DNA from 4 places in the Pseudomonas sp. RSB 5.4 genome. Region 4 is predicted to be linked to each of the others. Evidence: predicted binding sites of a transcription regulator. Region 4 holds the regulator's gene; each other region holds the start of a gene.
What was found. Region 4 encodes FliA, which starts transcription of late flagellar genes. Its sites were predicted from a motif close to CTAAAGTTTNNNNNNNNNNNGCCGNTAA; they were not measured.
Positions count from the first base shown of each region.

Region 1 (5,235 bases), 410 kb from region 4:
TGTTCGGCAATGGCGCGGATGGTTTCCAGCACGGTGCCGATCTTTTCGCTGTTGGCGGCCAGGCCTTCGACTTGAACCATCGCCGCGCTCATGTCGGCGGCCAGGGTGTCGATGCTCGCAGTGGTGCGGTCGATCACGGTCAGGCCCTGACGGGTGGCGCGGTCGGCGTCCTTCGCCGCTTCGGCGGCTTGCGCGGCGCTGCGCGCAACGTCCTGCGCGGTGGCGCTCATTTCGTGGGACGCAGTGGCGACCTGATCGACCTGACGGTATTGCTGTTCCATGCCGGCGCTGGTCTGGGTGGCGATGGCCGAGGACTGGTCGGCGGTGTTGCGTGCGTCCTGCACCGAGCGTTTCACCTCGGCGATGATCGGTTGCAACTTGTCGAGGAACTTGTTGAACCAGCCGGCCAGTTGACCGAGTTCATCCTGCTTGTCATAGGCCAGACGGCGGGTCAGATCACCTTCACCACTGGCGATGTCTTCGAGCATATGCGCCACGCCGAGGATCGGTTTGGTCACGCTGCGCGCCATCAGCCACACCAGCAGCAGGCCGACCAATGCCGCCAGCACGCCGAGGCTCAGCTCGATCAGGGTGCCGGAGTTGTTGCTCGCATCGAGTTGCTGCTTGAGCGCTTCGGCGCGGCTGACCAGCACCTTTTCCGGCACGTCGAGCAACACGCCCCACGACGGGCCGCCGGGGATCGGCTGGAACGGCGACAACACTTTCAACTGGCCGTTGCTGTGCAGGCTGCTGACGCTGCTGCTGGCGGCGAGTTGACGCAGCAGTTCGGCGCCGCTGACGGTATCCACGGCATCCAGGCGCTTGCTCAGTTTGCTGGCGTCCGGGCTGTAGCCGGCGAGCAGACCGGTGGGGCTGATGATGCTCACGGCAGTCTGGCCGTCGTAGAGCTTTTTGCTCGCGCCCTGGCTGATCGCTTGCAGGCTGTTGAGGTTGATGTCTACCGACAGCGAGGCGATGACTTTACCGTTGACCATCAGCGGGAAGACGATGCTGGTCATCAGCACGTTCTGACCGTCGATCACATAGAAGTACGGTTCGATCACGCACGGCTTGAGCGTGGTGCGCGGGCAGGTAAACCAGGCGTTGGCGGCCTGACCGCTGGGGCCGGTGCTGGTGTCGGCCATGTCGCTTTCCGGAAGTGCCATCGAGGTGACTTTGCCGGGCGTCGGCTGCGACCAGTACAGGGCGAAGCGGCCCTTGTCGTTGCTGCCCAGCTCGGCCTGACCGGCGAACAGTTCATCCTTGCCATCCAGCGCGTTGGCTTCGAACACCAGCGACAGACCGAGCAGATCCGGGTTGGCTTGCAGGGCGGACTTGACCTGGCGGGTCATGTCTTCGCGCAGGTCGAAGGCGTCGAGGAAGCGCTTCTCGGCCTGTTCGCGCAGGAACAGCACCTGCCGCGAGAAACCGTGACCGTATTGATAGGCGTCCATGAACTGCTGGCGAATCCCGGCAGCCTGCACTTCGCCTTGGGATTCAATGCGCGCCTGGGCTGACTCGGTCAGCATCTCCATGCTCGAAGCTTTCACCAGCTCGGAGCTGTGCTCCATGCGATACAGCGAAAGACCCACCAGCAGGGTCACGATGCCCGCCAGGCACAGGCCGGCGAGCAGGGTGATTTTCCATTGAATGGAAAGTTGTCTGAGCGACATGGAGACGTCCTTATTCGATAAATATCTGAGACTTTGCACTGTAACGGCCGCGTTTCGGCTTTCTTTATTGTTCAGACGCAATATGACCAATTGCCGCATGCTGGCGATCAGATACCTGTGGTGAGGGGATTTATCCCCGATGGGGGGCGAAGCCGCCCTCACAATCGTTCAAAGAAATTGCATAGTCAGGTTTGGCGACTGCTGCGCAGCCGATCGGGGATAAATCCCCTCGCCACAGGGTTCTCCATTGCCCGTTACATTGATCTCCTTACCGCAGGGTTCTGCATTGTCAGTTACATTTCAGTTCAGCCGCTCGCTTTGACACCGCCGCCACTCTGCGGCACAGTGCGCGCCCTTCTAATAAGACCCTCTTTGCAAATCCGCCGGTCAAGCGTTGGCGGACTCATCCTGTCTGGCGGTGATGATTTCATCGCAGTGTTTTTGAGGTAGTGAAATGAATGCAGTGATTGCTGCGGTCGGCGTCATGCTGATCCTCAGCCTGTCCCGCGTGCACGTGGTGATCGCCCTGATCGTCGGTGCGCTGGTCGGTGGCCTGACCGGTGGTCTGGGCATCGACGCCACGCTCAAGGCGTTCAACAGCGGCCTGGGTGGCGGGGCGACGGTAGCATTGTCCTACGCGTTGCTCGGCGCTTTTGCCGTGGCGATTGCCAAGTCCGGACTGGCCCATGCGCTGGCCGACAAGGCCCTGGCGATGGTCGACCGCCAACACTCGACCGGCGGCGGCAGCGTCAAGTGGCTGCTGATCGGCCTGCTGTGGGTGGTGGCGATTGCCTCGCAGAACATCCTGCCGATCCACATTGCGTTCATCCCGCTGCTGGTGCCGCCGCTGCTCTATGTACTGACCAAGTTGCAGCTGGATCGCCGGCTCATCGCCTGCGTCATGACCTTCGGCCTGATCACCCCGTACATGGTGTTCCCGGTGGGTTTCGGCAACATCTTCCTCAACCAGATCCTGCTGGCCAACGTCAGCAAGGCCGGGGTCGATATCAGCCAGATCAACGTCATGCACGCCATGGCGATTCCGGCCCTGGGCATGGTCTTCGGCCTGTTGATGGCGGTGTTTTTCAGCTATCGGAAAAAGCGCGTTTACGATCTGGAGAAGATCGAGCAGGTCGAGCAAGTCAGCGTCGCCTACAACCCGAAGACCATTGGCATTGCCGGTCTGGCAATCGCCGCCGCGTTCATCATTCAGTTGCTGCTGGATTCGATGATTATCGGCGCACTGGCCGGGTTCCTGATCTTCTCGGCCTCGGGCATCGTCAAGTGGCGCGAGACCGATGACCTGTTTACCGAAGGCATGAAAATGATGGCGATGATCGGCTTCATCATGATCTCTGCCTCGGGTTTCGCCGAAGTGCTCAAGGCTACCGGCGAAGTGCGCTCGCTGGTCGAAAGTGCGGCGGCGTGGATCGATCACAGTCAGGCGATCGGCGCGCTGTTGATGCTGCTGGTGGGCCTGATGGTAACCATCGGTATCGGCTCGTCGTTCTCCACGGTGCCGATTCTGGCGGCGATTTTCGTGCCGCTGTGCGTGCAGTTGGGCTTCAGCCCGATGGCCATCGTGTGCATCGTCGGCACCGCCGGGGCGCTGGGCGACACCGGCTCGCCGGCCTCGGACTCGACACTGGGCCCGACCTCCGGGCTGAACGTCGATGGCCAGCATCACCACATCTGGGACACCGTGGTCCCGACCTTCCTGCACTACAACCTGCCGCTGCTGGCGTTTGGCTGGGTGGCCGCGATGGTGTTGTAAACGCTGAAACCTGTGGGAGCGGGCTTGCTCGCGAATGCGGTGTATCAGAAACATAAATGTTGACTGACACGACGCCTTCGCGAGCAAGCCCGCTCCCACAGGGGAATGCGGTGAATCCCCCGCTCAACTTTTGCTTGCGCGTGCCGTTAACGCCTTTAACCACGCCAATAAAACCAAAAGAGTGAGCCCCCCCATGCGCTTGAGTCTCAAGGCCAAAGTCCTGTCCCTTGCCGTCCTGCCGGTGCTGCTCTTTGCGCTGGTCATCAGCCTGACCACGCTGTTCATTCTCCAGCAACAGGCGCACACCGAAGTCGAACAGACCCGCGAGCGCCTGCTGGCCGACGCCAAGGCCACGCTGCAAAGTTACGTCGCCGTGGCGATGACCACGATCAAGCCGCTGTACGACGCTGCCGCCCCCGGTGACAACGCGGCGCGGGCGCAGGCGATCAAGCTGCTGTCGGGCATCCGCTACGGCAAGGACGGCTACTTCTTCGGCTACGACTCCGAGACCGTGCGCCTGTTCAAGGCCAACGATCCCGAAGGCGTGGGCAAAAGTTTCAAGGACAACCGTGACCCGAACGGCGTCTACGTCAACCTCGGCCTGGTGAAAGTGGCGAAGGACGGCACCCACTATCTGCAATACAGCTCGCCACTGCCGGGCAATGCCAACGTGCTGGTGCCGAAACTCGGTTACACCGAGTACCTGGCGAAATGGGACATGGCGGTCGGTACCTCGGTCAACCTCGACGGCATCGAAGCGCAAGTCGCGGTGGTGCAGGCGCAAGTGCAGGAGCGCATGGAAGGGGTGATCCTCAGCATCGTTGGTGTGGCGCTGGTGGTGCTGTTGGTGATTGCCATCGCGGGGATGCTGCTGGCCAACACCATTCTGCGCCCGCTGAACCTGATGAAAGCCAACCTCGACGACATCGCGGCGGGCGAGGGCGATCTGACCCGTCGGCTGAACATCACCAGCCAGGACGAACTCGGCGAACTGGCTGGCTCGTTCAACCGTTTCGTCGACAAGATCCACGGTCTGGTGCGGCAGATCACCGAGATGACCACGCAACTGACCGGCCTGGTGACCCAGGTTTCCGATCAGGCTCAGCGTTCCGATCAGGCGATGGAGCGTCAGCGCCACGAGACCGATCAGGTCGCCACGGCGATCAACGAGATGTCCGCCGCTGCTCAGGAAGTTGCCAAGAGCGCGCAGAACGCCGCCGTCGCCGCGCAGCAGACCGATGAAGAAGGCCAGAGCGCCAAACGCGTGGTGGCTGGCAGCATCAAACAGATTCATGCGCTGGTGGATGACATTCGCAGCAGCGGCGTGTCGCTCGACAGCCTGCAGCAGGACGTGTCGTCGATTGTCGGCGTGCTCGGGGTGATCCGCTCGATTGCCGAGCAGACCAACCTGCTGGCCCTGAACGCGGCGATTGAAGCGGCGCGCGCCGGGGAGGCCGGGCGTGGCTTTGCGGTGGTGGCGGACGAAGTGCGAGCACTGGCCAGCCGCACGCAGATCAGCACCCAGGAAATTCAGGGCATGATCGATCGCCTGCAGGCCGGCACGCAGTCGGCAGTCGAGGCGATGCGCCGTTCCAGTGAAGCGGGCGATGGCACCTCGGCGCAGGCCAATCAGGCCGGGGCGTCGCTGGACGCCATGGCTGACCTGATCGCGACCATCAACTCGATGAACGCGCAGATCGCCAGCGCAGCCGAGGAACAAACCGCGGTGGCCGAAGAGATCAACCGCAGCGTGCATCAGATCGCGGTGGCGGTGGACAGCGTGGCGGA
Region 1 is NZ_CP146986.1:530,751-535,985, forward strand. It holds gene V9L13_RS02250 (methyl-accepting chemotaxis protein) at 1-1,673, opposite strand, end outside; gene V9L13_RS02255 (Na+/H+ antiporter NhaC family protein) at 2,128-3,447, shown strand; gene V9L13_RS02260 (methyl-accepting chemotaxis protein) at 3,641-5,235, shown strand, end outside.
Region 1: V9L13_RS02250 (methyl-accepting chemotaxis protein) is a predicted target of FliA. The motif match lies at 1,714-1,741, and genes of this name have one in related genera.

Region 2 (5,235 bases), 2.9 Mb from region 4:
TGAGCCCGCGTTGACTGATTTACGACTGCTGCGCAGCCGAGCGGGAGCAAGCTCCCTCGCCACAGGGGACGGTGTCACCCCGCCGAAGGTTGCGATCTTTTGCTCTTAATAATCCCCACGCTTGCGAAACGCCCAACGCCCGGCAATCGCGGTAAACGTCACCACCAGCGCCACCAGAATCCAGAACCCCTCCGGATCACCTGCCAGCGGCACGCCCCCCACGTTCATGCCGAAGAAACCGGCGATGATGTTGATCGGCAGCGCCAGCACCGTGACCACGGTCAGGGTGAACAGGGTGCGGTTGCTCTGTTCGTTGAGGTTGGCGGCGATTTCTTCCTGGAGCAGTTTGATCCGCTCGCCGAGGGCGGTGAGGTCGTTGATGATCAGCGCGAACTCCTCGGTGGATTTGCGCAGCTCCTTGACGTCTTCCTTCTGCAGCCACGGCGGCGGACGGTTGAGCAGGCGCAGCAGCGAACCCGGCTCCAGCGCCAACAGGCGTTGCAGGCGCACCAGCACCCGGCGGTTGGCGCCGAGTTCGGCGCGGTTGGTCGACAGGCGTGAGGAGAGCAATTCGTCCTCGACCTGATCGACGCTCATGCTGGTCTTGCGCACGATCTGCGTCAGCACTTCGCCCTGATCGCGCAGCAAGTGCACCAGCAGTTCCGACGGCGAGCGAAAGCATTCGCCGGCCTTCACCGACGAACGCAATTTGTCCACCGAGTGCAGCGGTTGCAGGCGTGCGCTGACGATCAGTTTGCTGCGCACGCAGACCCACAGCGTCGACACGTCCGAGGAAACCATGCTGCTGAGGTTGAACACCACGTCGTTGACCACTGCCAATAACGCCGAGTCGACGTGCTCGATACGCGTCGAGCGCGAACCTTCGTGCAACGCTTCGAAAAACTCTTCGGGCAATTGCAGATGACTTTTCATCCAGCGCTCGCACGCGGCGTGCGCCAGGTTCAGGTGCAGCCAGAGGAATTCATCACTGTCGCTGTCGTCTTGCAGACAACGCAGGGCGGTCGCCGAATCGACTTCGCGGCCACGTTCACCGGGACGAAAACGGAAGCCGTAAAGCAAACCGAACAAATCAGGATCGCGATGACTGATATCGAGGCTGTGATTCATGGAGGCTCGCTGCGATGAGGGGTGTCGGTCGCGGAATGGCAGGTTCACTGAGCCGCATCATCGCAATCACGCATGACGCTTGTGTGACTGCAAAATGACAGTGATCGTGATCATTACCGGCAATCCTGTGGGAGGGGGCTTGCTCCCGAATGCGGATGATCATTGAGTGATGATGTGGATGACACGCCGCTTTCGCGAGCAAGCCCGCTCCCACCCTGTGCCAGGGTCGATCACAGTCTCTTAATTCACCTACCAATGGTCGGATTTTCTTCAAGAAGCGCTCTGGTACGCCGATCACGCTTAGGTTACGTTGCGCGCGCTTGGCCATGAGCCAAGGCTCGCCGACACGGATGTCCGGCAAAATTCCACGCCTTACCGGGCGTGCCTCATCCCTGTCCTGAGTATCTCGCGATGCTGCAAAAATCCTTGAGAGCACAAATTCTCGCCCTGCTGGGCGGCAGCCTGCTGGCGATGCTGTTGATCGCACTGGCCTGCTTTCATTTCCTGTCCAACGGCGTGCAGAACTACAGCCAGTTGATCGCCGGCCCGTTGCACACCTCGCAACTGATCGACGAGGCCAACCTGCAATTCAAAGTGCAGGTGCAGGAGTGGAAAAACGTCTTGCTGCGCGGCAAGCAACCGACGGACCTGGCCAAGTACTGGGGCCAGTTCGAAGATCGTCAGCGCGATGTGCAAAACATTCTCGGTGAACTGGCCGGCCAGAAAGGCCTTGAGCCGGCGCTGAAAACCCGCATCGAGCGTCTGCGTGAAGAGCACCGCCAACTCGGCAGCGCCTACCAGAAAGGCCGCGATGCCTACGTCGCTGCCGGTGGCGATCCAACGGCCGGCGACAGCGCCGTCAAAGGTGTGGACCGCGCCACCAGCGATCAGATGAGCGAACTGGTGGCCGAGCTGCGCAAACAGGGTGATGTGTTGTCGGCCAGCATCAGCGAAAGCGCCGACCGTACTGTGCTGCTGGGGATTCTGGTGATGCTCGGTTCTGGTCTGCTGATCGGTTTGCTGAGCCTGTGGCTGGTCAACCGCAACCTGATCGACCCGATCCGCAAGCTGATCGATTACGTCACCCAATTGAGCCGTGGGCGCCTCGCCGAACGCGTCGCCAACGACCGTCAGGACGAGTTGGGCAACCTTGCTGCCGCGGCGAATACCCTGCGTGATTTTCTCGCCGAAACCTTCACCCAACTGCAACGCAGCGCCAGTGATCTGGACAGCGCCAGCGGCGAGCTGAACGCCATCGCTACAACCATGGCCGGCGGTACCAACGAGCAGTTCAACCGCACCGATCAGGTGGCCACGGCAATGAACGAAATGTCCGCCACCGCCCAGGAAGTCGCCCGGCATGCCGCCGATGCGGCGCGGGCTGCCGACGATGCCGACCAGTCCGCCCAGCAGGGTGAAAAGGTCATGCAGAGCACCATCCACAGCATCACCCGGATGCGTGGCGAAATCGCCAACACCGCAGAGGTGATCCGTCGTCTGGAAGCCGACAGCGGGCGCATCGGCAAGGTGCTGGAAGTGATCCGCGGCATCGCCGAGCAGACCAACCTGCTGGCGCTCAACGCCGCGATTGAAGCGGCACGGGCCGGCGAGGCCGGGCGTGGTTTTGCGGTGGTCGCCGACGAGGTGCGCAACCTGGCGCAGCGTACGGCGGAGTCGATCATCGAGATCAACCAGATCATTCAGAACGTGCAGACCGGTGCCGTGGACGCGGCGCAAGCGATCGAAAGCGGTCAGACGCGCAGCGACGAAAGTGTCGAGCAAGTGACCCAGGCCGGCGCCATGCTGGAGCGCATCACCCACGCCGTGGAAGCGATCCGCGACATGAACCGCCAGATCGCCACTGCTGCCGAAGAGCAAACCTCGGTGGCCGAAGACATCTCGCGCAACCTGACCGAGATCACCTCGATCGCCAGCACCAACCTCAACAGCGTGCAGCGCACCGAAAGCGCCAGCCAGAATCTGCATGGCCTGTCCGGGCAACTCAATGAAGTCACCGCGCGCCTGAGCGCCTGACGTCAGCCGACGTGTACCGGTTCGGTTACCGAGTCGGTACACAGTCGATCTCAAATCCGTGCGACTGCCGCCGATGGCCGGTTATCTATAACCGGCATTGGAGCCATCCCATGGTCAGCATCACCTCTGTTTCAATCAATCAGACCGTCACCACCGCCACCAGCAAAACCAAGATCAGCGACGCCAGTGACGACACCTCAACCAGTGCAACCAGCAGCGCGGGCGTCAGCGCCGATACCAGCAAAGTGGCGGCCGGCGGTGGCGCGGCTCCGGCGGGCGACAGCAGTTCCGACAGCAGCGGTGAGTCGGATTCGGTGAAAGAACTGCGCAAGCAGATCGCCGAGCTGCAAAAGCAATTGCAGGAACAGCAGCAGGCGCTGCAAGCGGCTCAGGCCAAGCAGGAAGACGCTGATGCCAAGGCTGCCGACGTGGCCTCCGCCGAGTCGCAAATCTCCAGTACCTCGGCTTCGCTGCAGACCGCGACGGCGGCGTTGTTGCAGGCGTTGCAGGATTCCGGGTCGAGCAGCTCGGGTTCGCTGGTCAGCACTTCGGCCTGATTCCAAAAGGCACTGAAAATCCAATGTGGGAGCGGGCTTGCTCGCGAATGCGGTGTATCAGTCACTGAAAATATTGACTGACACGACGCCTTCGCGAGCAAGCCCGCTCCCACAGGGATCTGTGGTGTGTTTCAGATTGTCGGCAGGCTGAAGGTGAACAGCGTGCCGCTTTGGGCGGTGGACGCGACATGCAAATGCCCGCCGTGGGACTGGGCGATCTGGCTGGCGATGTACAGCCCCAGACCGAGCCCGGCCTGGGGCGCGCTGCCGGTCGGGCGCGAGTAAGGCTGGAACAGGTGCGGCAGGACCGCATCGGGAATATGCCCCTGATTTTTCACCGCCAGCATCAACGCACCTTGCTCGACCTGAGCGATGACTTCGATATCCCCGGTCGGGTCGCCATGGGCCACGGCATTGGCCAGCAGATTCGACAGCAGCTGGGCAATCCGTCCACGGTCGCAGTGCACACCCTGCAAGTCGCCAATGGACGCACTGATCGTACGTCCGGGATGCACGTTGCGGATCTCCGTCACCACCTGCTGCACCGCTTCGGTCAGGTCCGTGCAGGGCTGGATATCCACCGGAATGCCTTTGCCCAAGCGCCCGCGAGCAAAGTCGAGTACGTCATCCACCAGCCGCGTCGCCCGTTGCGCGCTGCCAAGGATATTACGCACCCGCCCCTCGATGGCCGGTTCCGGATGTTTGCGCAGGAGCATTTCGGCGCCGGCGCTGATGGCGAACAACGGGTTGCGCAAGTCATGGCCGAGCACGGCGATGAACTGTTCTCGCAGCTCGGCGGTTTCGCGCTCCTGCAACAGCGCTGTTTCGGTGCGTTGCGCGTTTTCTTCTGCTTCGATCTGCAACGCGAGCATCCGCGCGAAAGACTCCATGGTGCTCTGGATGGTGCTGGACCTGAGCTGCGCCGGGATCGGGTCGAGGGCGCAAATGGTGCCGAAGAACCGTCCGTCAGTGCGGAACACCGGCACCGAAATATAGCTCTCGAATTTGTACAGGCGCGGGGTGTGGTGATCACGGTAGAGCGGGTCTTCGCTGGCCTTGTCGATCACCACCGAGACATGTGACTGGCGGATCTCGTGGCACAGGGTGGTGACCACATCCAGTTCGCCGCCGACTTGCAGGCCGAATTCCAGTTGATCGAGCACCGCACACGTGGTCCACGAGTCCTCGGTGACCCGCGCCACGGCGGCAAAACGCATCCCGGTCAGTTCGCGGATCACCTGAAGGATGGCCGGCACCGCGCTAATGCGTCCGATGGTGGCGATGTCTGCTGCTTTGCTCTGCCCCATGCCATCGTTCCCGGCTGCATTGGTTGATTGATTGGGGGCCATACTAGCGGTCTGATGGCGGTTTTGGCATCCCTTCAGGCTGCATCCGCGTGATTTGCCGGCAAACGGACGCAAAAAAGCCGCACGATCGGTGATCGTGCGGCTTTCGGGTGGAGTTGTATCAGGTGTCTAGTTTGTTGCTCAGCACCTTGCCGGTGGTGGCATCGAAG
Region 2 is NZ_CP146986.1:3,030,562-3,035,796, reverse strand. It holds gene V9L13_RS13675 (transporter) at 106-1,128, opposite strand; gene V9L13_RS13670 (methyl-accepting chemotaxis protein) at 1,540-3,162, shown strand; gene V9L13_RS13665 (hypothetical protein) at 3,273-3,719, shown strand; gene V9L13_RS13660 (GAF domain-containing sensor histidine kinase) at 3,851-5,026, opposite strand; gene V9L13_RS13655 (PepSY domain-containing protein) at 5,187-5,235, opposite strand, start outside.
Region 2: V9L13_RS13670 (methyl-accepting chemotaxis protein) is a predicted target of FliA. The motif match lies at 1,398-1,425, and genes of this name have one in related genera.

Region 3 (5,235 bases), 550 kb from region 4:
GCGATAGTCCAGATCCTGACCACGAAACGAGTTCTTGCCGTAAAGAGCCCGCCGCGCCTTGTCCACCGATAGCGGGCTGACGTCCATGCCGTCGACCTTGAACTGATGCGGTTTGAGACCGGCATCGAGCAAAGCCATGGCAATCGAATAGGGCTCCTCGCCGGTCGAGCACGGCAAGCTGAGGATGCGCAGCGCGCGCATGTTGTTCAATTCATCCAGACGCTTGCGCGCCAGCTTGCCGAGCGTGGCGAAGGATTCCGGGTAACGGAAAAACCAGGTTTCGGGGACGATCACCGCCTCGATCAACGCTTGCTGCTCGTCACGCGAGCCTTGCAGCAGTTGCCAGTACTCATCGCTGTGCGCCGCTTGCGAAAGCGTGGTGCGCTGACGCACCGCCCGCTCGATGATCGCCGGGCCCACCGAGGTGACATCCAGACCGATGCGTTCCTTGAGGAAATCGAAAAAACGCTGGTCGCTGCTCATGACTGCGCCTCAAGCGGCGCCGGGAACAGCAGGCTGCGCACCGCGTCATCCAGCAAGTCGTTGACCCGCACCCACTGCACCAGCCCTTGGGCATCTTCGCGCACCGGGCCAAGGTACGGCGCCTGGCGATTGTCCAGACCATACGGCTGGAAATCTTCGGGGTTGCAGCGCAGGGTATCGGTCGCCTGCTCAAGGATCAGCCCGAGCCAGCGCGGCGGCTGCCGTTCATCCGGGCGGTAATGCACCAGCACCAGTCGCGTACTGGTGCGCGCCTCGGCAGGCTGGCCGAAGGTCAGCGCACTGAGGTCGAGCGCCGGTACCACCGTACCGCGATAGGCGAACACCCCGGCGACCCAGTCCGGTGCCTGGGCAATCGGCTTCAACGGCAGGCGCGGCAGCACTTCCGCCACCTCGGTGGCGCGCAAGGCGTAACGTTCGTTGCCGATGCGAAACAGCAGGAACAACGCCTGCTTCGCCACTGGCGCAGCGCTGCGTTTGGCGGTGATTTCGCTCATCAGACTTTGAATCGCGAAACGCCGCTGCGCAGCCCGACGGCCACCTGGCTCAGCTCGTCAATGGCGAAACTGGCCTGACGCAACGACTCGACAGTCTGGCTGCTGGCATCGCCCAACTGCACCAGCGCGTGGTTGATCTGCTCGGCACCGGTGGCCTGGGCCTGCATGCCTTCGTTGACCATCAACACCCGCGGCGCCAGCGCCTGCACCTGATGGATGATCTGCGACAGCTGCTCGCCGACCTGCTGCACTTCGGACATGCCACGACGCACTTCTTCGGAGAACTTGTCCATGCCCATCACGCCGGCGGACACCGCCGACTGAATCTCGCGAACCATTTGTTCGATGTCGTAAGTGGCGACGGCGGTCTGATCCGCCAGACGCCGCACTTCGGTGGCGACCACGGCAAAACCGCGACCGTATTCACCGGCCTTCTCGGCCTCGATGGCGGCGTTGAGCGACAGCAGGTTGGTCTGGTCGGCGACTTTTACGATGGTCACCACCACCTGATTGATGTTGCCGGCCTTCTCGTTGAGGATCGCCAGTTTGGCGTTGACCAGATCGGCCGCGCCCATCACCGAGTGCATGGTGTCTTCCATCCGCGCCAGACCTTGCTGGCCGGAACCGGCGAGCACCGAGGCCTGATCGGCGGCGGTGGACACTTCGGTCATGGTGCGCACCAGATCCCGCGAGGTGGCGGCGATCTCCCGCGAGGTCGCGCCGATCTCGGTGGTGGTGGCCGCAGTTTCGGTAGCGGTGGCCTGTTGCTGCTTGGAGGTGGCAGCGATTTCGGTCACCGAGGTGGTCACCTGCACCGAGGAGCGCTGGGCTTGGGACACCAGCGACGTCAGCTCGGTCATCATGTCGTTGAAGCCGGTTTCCACCGCGCCGAACTCGTCCTTGCGGTCGAGGTTCAGACGGCTGCTCAGGTCGCCGGTACGCATGATTTCGAGGATCTTCACGATGCGGTTCATCGGCGCCATGATCGCGCGCATCAGCAGCAGACCGCAGGCACCGGCCGCCAGCACCGCCACCAGCAGCGAGACAAACATGCTGACCTTGGCCGCTGCCACCGCTTCGTCGATGTTGGCCATGGCCTGATCGGCAACCTTCTTGTTCTCGCCGATGATGTCATTGAGTTTCATGCGGCCGGTGTACCACGCCGGGGTCAGTTTCTCGGTGAACAGCTTGACCGCTTCGGCTTCCAGGTTGCGCTTGTGCAAGTCGAGCACCTGATCCTGGATCTGCATGTAGACGTCGTGGTCTTTCTCGAACGCGGCGAACTCGACCCGGTCTTCATCGGTGGTGACGGTGTTGCGGTAGTTGGCCATCTGCTCTTGCAGGCGCGTCTCGAACGCCTTGTAGTCCGCCGCGTCTTCGCTGCTGATGCCCTGCCCTTCCTTGAGGCCCAGCAGTTCCTGAGTCTGCAGATAGCTGTCGACCCAGGCGCCACGAATCATCGAGCTGTAATAGACGCCGGGCACCGCGTCGTCACGCACACTGCTTTCACTGGCTTCGATCTTCAGCAAGCGTGAATACGAAACAACGACCATCAGCAACATGATGGCGATAATCACCGCAAAGCTCGCCAAAATGCGTTGGCGCAACGTCCAGTTCTTCACAGTGAGTCCTCGTGCCTAAGTCGAAATGCGGGGAGTATAGCCGAGGGCGGTGTTTCATTTATAAGACGCTTTTTAACCCTCGGGCCCGCCCGACATGCTTGGTGGGAAGGCTCTGGGGTGGGACTGTCCGACAATCCGGGGCTGGCGTGCCAGCGATGGAATGGCAAAAAGGGGCGATGGATCGGCCATTGCTGTTGTTGTGAGGCTGGAAACGCAATCGCGAGCACGCTCACTCCTACACATTTCGGCGTCCAGTCCAAAACCTTGTAGGAGCTGCGGCACGCTGCGATCTTTTGATTTTTAAGGCCAACATCAAAAGATCGCAGCGTGCCGCAGCTCCTACATGAGTACCGTGTTCAGGTAGTTCTATAGCGACGCCTGTCGTACCTGTTTCTCCAGCTCTACCTTCAAACCCGGCTCCAGCTTCAGTTGCTTCGCCAACTCTTCCAGATAGGCCTTTTCCATAAAGCTTTCCTCATCCACCAGCATCACACTGGCGATGTACATCTCCGCGGCCATTTCCGGGGTGCCGGCGGCGCGGGCGACATCGGCTGGGTCGAGGGGTTTGTTGAGTTCGGCGTGCAGCCAGTGTTGCAGTTCCTGATCGTTGTCGAGTCGGGTGAATTCACCTTCGATCAACTGACGTTCGCGGTCGTCGATGTGGCCGTCAGCTTTGGCCGCTGCAACGAGGGCTTTGAGAATCGCCTGGCTGTGCTGCTCGGCTTGCGCCGGTGGCAGTCGATCCAGCGTCTGCGGTTCGGTTTGTGGGGCGGTGCCTTTCTGGGCGTTCCAGTTGCCATAGGCCTTATAGGCCAGCACACCAAGGGCAGCGAGGCCACCGTAGACCGCAACTTTACCGCCGACCTTGCGCGCTTTTTTGCTGCCGAGCAGCAGGCCCATCGCCCCGGCCGCCAGAGCACCACCGCCTGCCCCCGAGAGCAGGCCACCCAGCGCACCAGCGCCTGAAGTGCCACCGAGCAAACCGCCCAGCCCGCCAGCCGCCGGTTTGTTCTGCGCCCCACCGGCCTTGTTCTGCAACAGATCCTGGCCGGACTTGAGTAGTTGATCGAGCAATCCACGGGTGTTCATGTTCCGCCTCCAAAACAGGGGTTATCCGGATCTATCAGGCCCTCAGCCTAGTTCGAAAGTGCCCCCGAGCGGCCGGCGAGTGTGCTTCCAGATGTTGCTCACTTTCCTGCACAGGCACTGGCAACAGCCCTTCGTGAAAATAGATATACACTCCAGCCAATCTATAAAAACCGCCCACCGGGTACCCTGCTCATGATGACCCTGCGTCAGATCCGTCATTTCATCGCGGTGGCCGAGACCGGCTCCATCTCCGCAGCCGCGCAAACCGCATTCATTTCCCAATCGACGTTGACCCTGGCGATCCAGCAACTGGAGGAGGAAATCGGCGTCAGCCTGTTCAGCCGCCACGCCAAGGGCATGACCCTGACTCACCAGGGCCATCAATTCCTGCGGCAGGCGCACCTGATTCTGGCTACCGTGGACAATGCCAAGCGCAGCCTGCAACAGAGCACCGATCAGGTCGCCGGGCAGTTGATTGTCGGCGTGACCAGTCTGGTCGCCGGTTACTACCTCGCCGATCTGCTCACCCGTTTTCAGCGCGCCTACCCCAATGTCGAAATCCGCGTGATGGAGGACGAGCGCCCCTACATCGAGCACCTGTTGGTCAGCGGCGAGATCGATGTCGGCGTGCTGATCCTCTCCAACCTCGAAGACCGTCACGCCCTGCAGACCGAAGTGCTGACCCACTCGCCGCACCGTCTGTGGCTGCCGGCCCAGCATCCATTGCTGGAACACGACAGCATCAACCTCGCCGACGTCGCTCGCGAACCGCTGATTCAACTGAACGTCGACGAGATGGATCGCAATGCCCAGCGCTTGTGGCGCGGCGCAGGGCTGCAACCGAAGATCACCCTGCGCACGGCCTCCACCGAAGCCGTGCGAAGCCTCGTAGCGGCGGGTCTGGGCGTATCGATTCAACCGGACATGACTTACCGCCCGTGGTCACTGGAGGGCGACATCATCGAAGCGCGGCCGATTGCCGACCTCAACCAGACCCTCGATGTCGGTCTGGCCTGGCGCCGCGGTACTGCACGCCCCGCTTTGGTCGACCCGTTTTTAACCGTGGCCCGCGAGCAGCCGCACGGCGGACGCAAGCCATCTATTTAATCGAATGCCACCTTCAGTATTTAGAATTTGTCGACCTCGGAGCCGCGCACTAGTCTTGCTGCATCTATAAGACGGTCGGCTCCCGGGCACGGGAGCAACAATGACCACACAAGAAAAGAGATCGCGGAAAATGGCTGGCGTGCAGACCCCGATGTGTACCGCGTTGTTGATCGACGGCGAACTGGTCGCCGGGCAAGGTTTTGTCGAACCGATCCTCAACCCGGCCACCGGTGAAATCCTCACCCACATTGCCGAGGCCAGCACCGAGCAGGTCGAAACTGCGATCCTCGCCGCTCACCGCGCCTTCACAGAATGGTCACGCACCACGCCACAGCAACGCTCAAACCTGCTGCTGGAAATCGCCAACGCCGTCGAGAAACACGCCGACTACCTCGCCCGCCTCGAATCCTTGAACTGCG
Region 3 is NZ_CP146986.1:5,808,852-5,814,086, reverse strand. It holds gene V9L13_RS26115 (CheR family methyltransferase) at 1-483, opposite strand, end outside; gene V9L13_RS26110 (chemotaxis protein CheW) at 480-998, opposite strand; gene V9L13_RS26105 (methyl-accepting chemotaxis protein) at 998-2,620, opposite strand; gene V9L13_RS26100 (tellurite resistance TerB family protein) at 2,987-3,709, opposite strand; gene V9L13_RS26095 (LysR family transcriptional regulator) at 3,902-4,816, shown strand; gene V9L13_RS26090 (gamma-aminobutyraldehyde dehydrogenase) at 4,947-5,235, shown strand, end outside.
Region 3: V9L13_RS26105 (methyl-accepting chemotaxis protein) is a predicted target of FliA. The motif match lies at 2,862-2,889, and genes of this name have one in related genera.

Region 4 (5,235 bases):
AGCAGCGATTCGAATTCGTGATCGCTGATCAGATCACTGCCGGCGGCAGCGGCAACCGGAGCGGCTGGCGCAGCCGGTGCCGAGGCAATCGCCGACTCGAGTGCTTCAACGGCAAAGTTACCCTTGCCATGCAACTGATCGAGCAGTGCTTCGAATTCGTCGTCGGTGATGTCCGAGCTGTCACCGGCAGCCGGTGCCGCCGGAGCGGCCGCTGTCGGTGCCACGGCGTCTGGCGCGAACTGGCCCTTGCCGTGCAACTGATCGAGCAACGACTCGAATTCAGCGTCGGTAATTTCATCGCTCGCTGCCGTATCGGCAGTTGGCGCAGGTGCAGCAGCGGCCGGGGCTTCGGCTTCAGCCTTGACGGCGTTCAGCGAATCCAGCAGCTGTTCAAATTCGTTATCGGTGATGTCGCCGGAATCGCCTTCGACGACCAGCTCTTCGATCATCTCGGCCACTGGCGAAGCCGGGGCTTCGTCCGCCGATTGCGGTTCGGCCAGACGCGCCAGCGCAGCCAGCAGTTCCGGGGTTGCAGCAGTGATCGGTGCACGCTCACGGACTTCGCTGAACATGCTGTTCACCGCGTCCAGTGCTTCAAGCACCACGTCCATCAGTTCTGCATCAACGCGACGCTCACCCTTGCGCAGGATGTCGAACACGTTTTCGGCGATGTGACAGCACTCCACCAGCTCATTGAGCTGAAGGAAGCCGGCGCCCCCTTTTACAGTGTGGAAACCGCGAAAAATTGCGTTGAGCAGATCTGCGTCATCCGGGCGGCTTTCCAGCTCGACCAGTTGCTCGGACAGTTGCTCAAGAATCTCGCCGGCCTCAACCAGGAAATCCTGAAGGATCTCTTCATCGGCGCCGAAGCTCATTAATGGGGTGCTCCTACAGGTCTAAAAACCTAAACTCAAAATCCAAGGCTGGATAACAAATCGTCCACATCGTCCTGACCGGACACAACGTCTTCTCGTTTATCGGCATGAATCTGCGGACCTTCACCCTGCGAGAGATGTTTTTGTGGATCTTTTTCTGCAAGCATCGCGGCACGGTCGTGTTCGATGCCCGCAAAGCGGTCAACCTGACTGGCCATGAGGACGAGTTTGAGCAAATTGCTTTCGACTTCGGTGACCAGCTGGGTCACACGCTTGATCACTTGACCGGTGAGGTCCTGGTAATCCTGAGCCAGCAGGATGTCGTTGAGGTTGCTCGACACCGCACGGTTGTCCGTGCTGCTGCGTGACAGAAAACCGTCGACCCGGCGCGCCAGCTCGCGGAACTCTTCAGCCCCGACCTCGCGACGCATGAAGCGGCCCCAATCGGTGCTCAGGGCCTGGGCTTCTTCAGCCAGGCCATTGACCACCGGGGTGGCGCTTTCCACCAGATCCATGGTGCGGTTGGCCGCGGCTTCGGTCAGCTTGACCACATAGCCCAGGCGTTCGGTGGCGTCGGTGATTTGCGACACTTCCTCGGCCTGCGGCATGTGCGGATCGATCTGGAAATTGACGATCGCACTGTGCAGTTCGCGTGTGAGCTTGCCCACTTCCTGATACAGGCCGCGGTCACGGGTCTGATTGAGCTCATGGATCAGTTGCACAGCGTCGCCGAACCTGCCTTTTTCAAGGCTCTCGACCAGTTCGACCGCGTGTTTTTTCAGGGTCGACTCGAAATCGCCCTGTGAAGATTCGTTATGCTCCATAGCTCCCCCGCGCGTCATCAGCCGATGCGTTCGAAAATCTTCTCGATTTTGTCTTTCAACGCCTGAGCCGTGAAAGGTTTGACCACGTAGCCGTTCACACCGGCCTGAGCGGCCTCGATGATCTGCTCGCGCTTGGCTTCAGCGGTCACCATCAGCACCGGCAGATGCTTGAGTTTTTCATCGGCACGCACGTGGCGCAGCAAGTCGATACCGGTCATGCCCGGCATGTTCCAGTCCGTTACCAGAAAGTCGATGCTGCCGCTGTTGAGCACCGGAATGGCGGTAGTGCCATCGTCGGCCTCGACGGTGTTGGTGAACCCAAGATCCCGCAGCAGGTTCTTGATGATCCGCCGCATCGTTGAGAAGTCATCAACGATGAGGATTTTCATGTCTTTGTTCAATTCGACCTCCAAGCAGTCTTAAACGCGCCCAGCACCTGGACGCGCCACTTCAATCAATCGGCGCAGCACTCGAAGACTGTCTGGAGCACAACAGAGCAAGACCGGTGCCGTTCATCACCGCACCAGCCTCGTTCGCAGTGTCCCCACACTGCCTTCAGCGCGCTCGCCACTCCCCCAAACGCCCCCGCAAACGGGCCGCGCACTGGCTGTGTAACTGGCTGACCCGCGATTCACTGACGCCAAGGACTTCACCGATCTCCTTGAGGTTCAGCTCTTCGTCGTAGTACAGCGCCAACACCAGTCGCTCACGCTCCGGCAAATTGGCAATCGCGTCCGCCAGCGCCGCCTGGAAGCGTTCATCTTCCAGATCGCGTGACGGCTCAAGATGAGCACTGGCGCCATCCTCGTGCAGCCCTTCGTGTTCGCCGTCCTGCAACAGGTCGTCGAAACTGAACAGCCGGCTGCCCAGGGTGTCATTCAAAATCCCGTAGTAATCGTCGAGACTCAATTGGAGTTCGGCCGCAACCTCGTGATCTTTAGCGTCACGGCCGGTTTTAGCTTCAATTGCCCGAATTGCGTCACTGACCATACGGGTGTTGCGGTGAACCGAGCGCGGTGCCCAATCCCCTTTGCGTACTTCGTCGAGCATCGCGCCGCGGATCCGGATGCCCGCGTACGTTTCGAAACTGGCGCCTTTGCTGGCGTCGTATTTGGTCGAGACTTCGAGCAGGCCGATCATCCCGGCCTGAATCAGGTCTTCAACCTGCACACTCGCCGGCAAGCGCGCCAGCAGGTGATAGGCAATGCGCTTGACCAGTGGCGCGTAACGCTCGATCAACTCGTACTGCGCGTCACGTGCCGACTTCTTGTAGTAGTTCATACCGCTGGCGGTCATAGCACAGGCCCTGCCGTTTGCTGCACGAGGCGCTCGACGAAAAACTCCAGGTGGCCACGCGGGTTGGCAGGCAGCGGCCAGGTATCGACCTTCTGCGCGATCGCCTTGAACGCCAGCGCGCACTTGGAACGCGGAAAGGCTTCATAGACCGCTCGCTGCTTCTGCACTGCCTTGCGCACGCTTTCGTCGTACGGCACCGCGCCGACGTATTGTAAGGCGACGTCGAGGAAGCGATCCGTGACCTTGGTCAACTTGGCGAACAGGTTGCGCCCTTCCTGCGGGCTCTGCGCCATGTTGGCCAGCACGCGGAAGCGGTTCATGCCGTAGTCGCGGTTGAGCAGTTTGATCAGCGCGTAGGCGTCGGTGATCGAGGTCGGCTCGTCGCAGACCACCAGCAACACTTCCTGCGCGGCGCGGACAAAACTGACTACCGAGTCACCAATACCTGCAGCGGTGTCGATCACCAGCACATCGAGGTTGTCGCCGATGTCGCTGAAGGCCTGAATCAGACCGGCGTGTTGTGCCGGGCTCAGGTGCACCATGCTCTGGGTGCCGGAAGCGGCCGGCACGATGCGGATCCCGCCGGGGCCCTGCAACAGCACGTCGCGCAGCTCACAGCGGCCTTCGATGACATCGGCCAAAGTGCGTTTGGGGGTCAGTCCCAGCAGAACGTCGACGTTCGCCAGCCCCAGATCGGCGTCCAGCAGCATGACCCGACGGCCAAGCTCTGCCAGCGCCAGAGACAAGTTCACTGACACGTTAGTCTTGCCGACGCCACCTTTGCCGCCGGTCACCGCGATCACCTGTACGGGATGCATGCTGCCCATGTTATTTCTTTACCTTGTCTTGCATAGACGGAGGCCACATTACTGGCTGCGCGTTCTCAACCGGAACAATGCATGGCAGACCATCGATGTAGGTACAAAAACTGTTCATTACCTCAGCCAACCTGCTTGGTCGGGCTGTGGTAGATATCAGCGAACATGTCAGCCATGGCTTCTTCGCTGGGTTCTTCCTGCATTTGCACGCTGACGGCGCGGCTGACCAATTGATGACGGCGCGGCAGATGCAGATCATCCGGAATCCGTGGGCCGTCGGTCAGGTAGGCGACCGGCAGTTCATGACTGATCGCCAGGCTCAACACTTCGCCAAGGCTGGCCGTCTCATCCAGTTTAGTCAGGATGCAGCCGGCAAGCCCGCAACGCTTGTAACTGTGATAAGCGGCGGTTAGAACCTGTTTCTGGCTGGTGGTTGCCAGCACCAGATAATTTTTTGAACGGATGCCACGCCCGGCCAGACTTTCCAGCTGCATGCGCAGTGCCGGATCGCTGGCCTGCAGGCCGGCGGTATCGATCAGCACCACGCGTTTGCGCAGCAGCGGGTCGAGTGCCTGCACCAGCGACTGGCCCGGATCGACGTGCGTAACCGGCACATTGAGAATCCGCCCCAGGGTCTTGAGTTGTTCCTGGGCGCCGATGCGGAAGCTGTCCATGCTGACCAGCGCAACATTCTGCGCGCCGTACTTGAGCACGTAGCGCGCCGCGAGTTTGGCCAGGGTGGTGGTCTTGCCCATGCCGGCCGGGCCGACCATGGCAATCACCCCGCCCTCTTCCAGCGGCTCGACTTCTGGCACGGCAATCATTCGCGCCAGGTGCGCGAGCAGCATGCGCCAGGCCTGACGCGGTTCTTCGATGTCGGTGATCATCGCCAACAGGTCGCGCGACAACGGTCCGGACAGACCGATACGTTGCAGACGGCGATACAGATTGGCTTGTGCCGGACGGCTGCCTTGCAGCTGATTCCAGGCCAGGGTGCCGAGCTGCACTTCCATCAGCTCACGCAAACTGTTCAATTCGAAACGCATCGAATCCAGCGCACGCGGATCGATGCCGGCGGACGACTGGGCAGGCGCTGGCGCCGGACGCGCCGGGGCGGCGTAAGTCGGTTCGCTCAACGGCTCGGCAGCGGTCAGCGGCAGGCCGGCCGTCAACGGCAGCCCGGCGAACAACTGGCGATTGGTGTTGCCGTCGGCTTCGCCACGCAGGCTCAGTTCGGCCTGGGCGGTAACGATGCGCGACTGGGTCTTGCGCAGCTCGTCCTCGAGTTCCATGTTCGGAACCCGTGGTGCCAGCGCAGACAATTTGTAATCCAGCGCCGCCGTCAGCTCGACGCCGCCGGCAATGCGGCGGTTGCCAATGATGGCGGCATCAGCGCCCAGCTCATCACGAACCAGCTTCATG
Region 4 is NZ_CP146986.1:120,141-125,375, reverse strand. It holds gene V9L13_RS00545 (chemotaxis protein CheA) at 1-875, opposite strand, end outside; gene V9L13_RS00540 (protein phosphatase CheZ) at 911-1,699, opposite strand; gene V9L13_RS00535 (chemotaxis response regulator CheY) at 1,717-2,088, opposite strand; gene fliA (RNA polymerase sigma factor FliA) at 2,255-2,995, opposite strand; gene fleN (flagellar synthesis regulator FleN) at 2,992-3,822, opposite strand; gene flhF (flagellar biosynthesis protein FlhF) at 3,936-5,235, opposite strand, start outside.